DNA from 2 places in the Enterococcus sp. LJL99 genome. Region 1 is predicted to be linked to the other one. Evidence: predicted binding sites of a transcription regulator. Region 1 holds the regulator's gene; the other holds the start of a gene.
What was found. Region 1 encodes CtsR, which represses protease genes until heat stress. Its sites were predicted from a motif close to TTGGTCAAAAAAGGTCAAANA; they were not measured.

Region 2: a site for CtsR is predicted at 741-761, ahead of ACYSNW_RS16445 (ATP-dependent Clp protease proteolytic subunit). Genes of this name have one in related genera too.

What each region holds. Positions count from the first base shown of each region.
Region 1 is NZ_JBTXLT010000003.1:400,051-402,260, reverse strand. Features, by position in the region: tRNA gene ACYSNW_RS07175 (tRNA-Pro) at 1-55, shown strand, start outside; partial or broken gene ACYSNW_RS07170 (transposase) at 168-536, opposite strand; gene ACYSNW_RS07165 (CtsR family transcriptional regulator) at 908-1,375, shown strand; gene ACYSNW_RS07160 (ATP-dependent Clp protease ATP-binding subunit) at 1,380-2,210, shown strand, end outside.
Region 2 is NZ_JBTXLT010000015.1:40,310-42,519, reverse strand. Features, by position in the region: gene ACYSNW_RS16455 (ROK family glucokinase) at 1-206, shown strand, start outside; gene ACYSNW_RS16450 (rhodanese-like domain-containing protein) at 222-617, shown strand; gene ACYSNW_RS16445 (ATP-dependent Clp protease proteolytic subunit) at 821-1,411, shown strand; gene ACYSNW_RS16440 (hypothetical protein) at 1,574-2,008, shown strand.

The sequences.
Region 1 (2,210 bases):
GTAGAGCACTTGGTTTGGGACCAAGGGGTCGCAGGTTCGAATCCTGTCTTCCCGATTTTGAAGAAGCAGTGATGCTTCTTTTTTTGGCTCTTTGTCAAATAGGACTGATAAGCAAGATTAATTAAAAATCAGAATGGAGGAGTGACTCTTTCATTCTGATTTTTTTGTTATGTTACCTTAATTAAACCGTTGATCAGAAAAATTCGTATTTTCATGTTCTCAAATGATTTAAATCCATAAGAAATGCGCTTAAGGGTTTTAATATGTGTATTTTTTGCTTCTATTTTACCGTTAGAGTACGGATAAATCATGGCATTTCGAATCCCTTCTTCAAACTTAAAAAGGGTCTGTAGTTTCTTTCGAAACTCCTCATCTAAAGTAGCTGGAAGCTCGTTAAGTAATGCAAAAAATTCATCAGGATTTTTCGTTCTAAACGCATCAGTCAAGTCGTGAAAGCTACCGTAGGCTTCTTTTAAAGGTTTAGAGTAGTCTACTAAGCGATCAATCATCATAGCTTCAGTTAAGTAAGGATATTTATCTGTAATTCTTAGCATTTTTTTGATATCATCTGACATAGACATATCGTCCTCTCTGTTTGTTTTTTTGTGGTAAATTAATCATACATGAGAACGATATGTTTTTTTATACTTAAAATGAAAAATGGGGCTGAAGAATCATTTCTGATTCATCAGTCCCATAAATTATAGAGCCATTTTTTAGAGAGCTACTATATACGCATAATTTTTAAAATGTAAGAGCTTTAGTTCATATCCTTGATACTTATTAAATGATATTTGATTAATTAACTCTTTTTTATTTTTTATATTTAATCAAGCATTCTTCTTTATTTACGCATCAAACTTCTGTATAATTATGGTCAGTAATAGTCAAGGAAAAGGTGAATATCATGAGTAATCAAAATACTTCAGACTTAATTGAAGCCTATCTAAAGAAAATTTTGGAAGAAAGTAACAAGATTGAAATTCGTAGAGCAGAAATGGCTAGTTTATTTAATTGTGTTCCTTCCCAAATCAATTATGTAATAAATACTCGTTTTACTATACAAAGAGGCTATTCTGTGGAAAGTAAACGTGGCGGTGGCGGTTATATTCGGATTGCTAAAGTACAAATTTCTGATAGCCATCATTTATTGAAACAAATTCAACAACTTATTGGAAATTCGTTGTCTGAAAAAGATGCTTTGATTTTTGTTCAAAAGTTATATGAAGAAGGTGTTGTTACAAAAAAAGAAGGAAATATTATTCTTTCTGCACTTGCTAAACAAACTTTAACTAAAATTGAAGCAAACGAAGAATATTTACGAGCGCAATTAATGCACTCGTTTCTAGAACGTTTGAGTTATGAGGAGGAATGAGAATATGGATGAATTATTTACAGAAAGTGCCAAAGCAGTTCTAGCTATTGCACAAGAAGAAGCGAAATATTTTAAACATCAATCTGTTGGTTCAGAACATTTACTGTTAGCATTAGTACTGGAACCCAATGGCATTGCTGGGAAAACATTACGTCAACTGAATACAGATAAAAATGATATTCGCGAAGAAATTGAGCATTTGACAGGATATGGAACCGTGAAAAGTTATCCTAAAGGTGCTTACTTGCCATATTCTCCTAGAGCGAAGCAAATATTTGCTTATGCAGGTGATGAAGCAAAACGTTTAGGTGCTTCAAAAATCGGAACGGAACATATTTTACTCGGTTTACTAAGAGACGAAGACATTTTGGCTTCTCGTATTTTGTTAAACCTTGGTTTAAGTTTATCTAAAATGCGCCAATTGTTAATGAAAAAAATGGGCGTCACAGATCCACAATTAGCTAGTGGGATGAATGGTCGTCGTAGAAATAATCAAACACAAAAAAATGCAGTCAAGGGAACTCCGACTCTCGATTCTTTAGCGCGTGATTTAACGAAGTTAGCAAGAGAAAACAATTTAGATCCGGTTGTTGGTCGTTCGAAAGAAGTCCGTCGCTTGATTCAAATTTTAAGTCGTCGTACGAAAAATAATCCTGTCTTAGTTGGAGAACCTGGTGTAGGTAAAACGGCTATAGCGGAAGGATTGGCACAAAAAATTGTTCATGGTGAAGTACCGGAAGATATGTTGGAGAAACGTTTGATGATGCTTGATATGGGCGCTTTAGTTGCTGGGACAAAATATCGCGGAGAATTTGAAGACCGATTGAAAAAGGTG
Region 2 (2,210 bases), on a different contig from region 1:
GAAATACATTGAACCCATCAAGCATTGTTATTGGTGGCGGTGTTTCGGCAGCCGGTGAATTTTTACGAATCAGAGTTCAGAATTATTTTGAGGAATTCACGTTCCCACAAGTGCGTGAAAGTACCTCAATTAAATTAGCTCAATTAGGAAATGAAGCGGGTGTTATCGGCGCGGCTTCTCTAGCACTACAATTTGAAGATCAATAAGAAGGGAATTTAACGATGATTTTTTGGATTATTAACGCTATTTTAATAGCCATTATTGCTGGTTTTGGAATAAACGAGTTATATTTACGAATTATGGCAAGAAGGGCAGCTACAACCTTATCTGAGGACGAATTTAAAGAAGGAATGCGGAAAGCACAAGTCATTGATGTCCGCGAAAAAGATACTTTTGATGCAGGGCATATTTTAGGTGCGCGAAATATGCCTTATCCAACGCTTAAAACAATGATTGCTTCAATTAGAAAAGATCAGCCAGTTTATCTTTACGATCAGAAAAAAGCGTTGAGTATTCGTGCGGCAAATCTGTTACGTAAAAATGGCTTTAAGAACCTTTATATTTTAAAAGGTGGCTATGAAGGTTGGACAGGTAAAACGAAGAAAAAAAATGCTTAATTTATAACTGTTTTTATGCAATAATAAAAAAGTAACTCTGAAAGAGGTTGGGACAATTGTCTCAGCCTCTGATTGATTTCTGATGAAGAATTAGTCATTAAGTCACGTATTTTGCTATTTTTTAAGGTCAAAATAGGTCATAAATCTGGACAAATTTCTTGATTACGGTATTATTAATATAGAAGCATAAGGAGGTCAATACTATGAATTATTTAGAAGAAAATGAAGAAATTGAAACACCAAGTCAACCAAACTTGTTTATGAAAAAATTATTTGAAGAACGTACAATTTTGATTTATGGTGAAATCAATCAAGACTTGGCAAGAGAAGTAACCTCACAATTATTGTTACTAGCCGCTATGGGCGACGAACCAATCAAAATTTTTATCAATAGCCAAGGAGGGCACGTTGAGGCCGGCGATACGATTCATGATATGATTCAATTTGTTAAGCCCGAAGTGATTGTTATCGGAACTGGTTGGGTAGCAAGTGCTGGAATCACGATTTATTTAGCTGCTGAGGCAGAAAACAGATATAGCTTACCAAATACACGCTATATGATTCATCAACCTGCTGGTGGAGTCAGAGGTCAAGGAACTGAAATTCAAATCGAAGCAAAAGAAATCGTAAGAATGCGTGAACGTGTGAATCGTTTGATTGCCGAAGCAACAGGTCAAACATACGAGAAAATCTCTCAAGATACAGACCGTAACTTCTGGATGTCTGCGAGTGAAGCAAAAGACTATGGAATGGTCGCAAACATCATTCAAACAAGCGATGAAATCAAAAAATAGGATAAAGATAAAAGAACAAGTTTAGGTCTTTTAGCTGAGGCAAAACGATGATTTAGTTTTGCTTCAGCTTTTTTACTATGCGACAATTCTAAATTGTTCTTGTCAGTATTAGCTGAATCAGTGTAGAATAAAGAAGATAAACAAAAGAAAGTAGGAACGAATGTGAAACCAAATTTAGGGTATTATGTACAAAAAATCAATGATATTGTGAAAGAAACAGAAGAAGTTGGCGAAAAAATGAATGTGTATTATGAAGAAATTCGTACAGCCATTAACGAAGATAAAACCAATGAGTTAGCACCAGAAAGAATTGCTGAAATCCGTACGATTTTTGAAGAAGGAACAAAAGAATATACAATATTATTAGAAAAAGCTTCTCAATTACGTCCACCAGCTCGAGTGATGGGGATTCATAAAAAATTCGAACGTTCTTATATTGAGTATTTAAATGGTTGTATCGAAATGGTTACCTCATTAGATGCTGAAAAAGGCGTAGATGTCGCTTTATTTGATGCTTCAGAAGAAAAACAAGATAAAGCAACGGATGATATTTCATTTGCAATTACAAGAATGAGTAATCTTTTGTTAAAAAAATAGAAAAAAGACAATAAAAAAAGTAAAAAATAGAATTAATTAATTAAAATATCATAATTTTTTTAATAGACAATTTCAATAAAATAAGGTAATATTAACTCATACCAACAACAACCTTTTTATTTTTCATTTTACTCTTATAGAGTAATACTCCTTTTCCGTCGACTCTCTCAGTCGGCGGTTTTTTGTCATATAAGTATTTTAT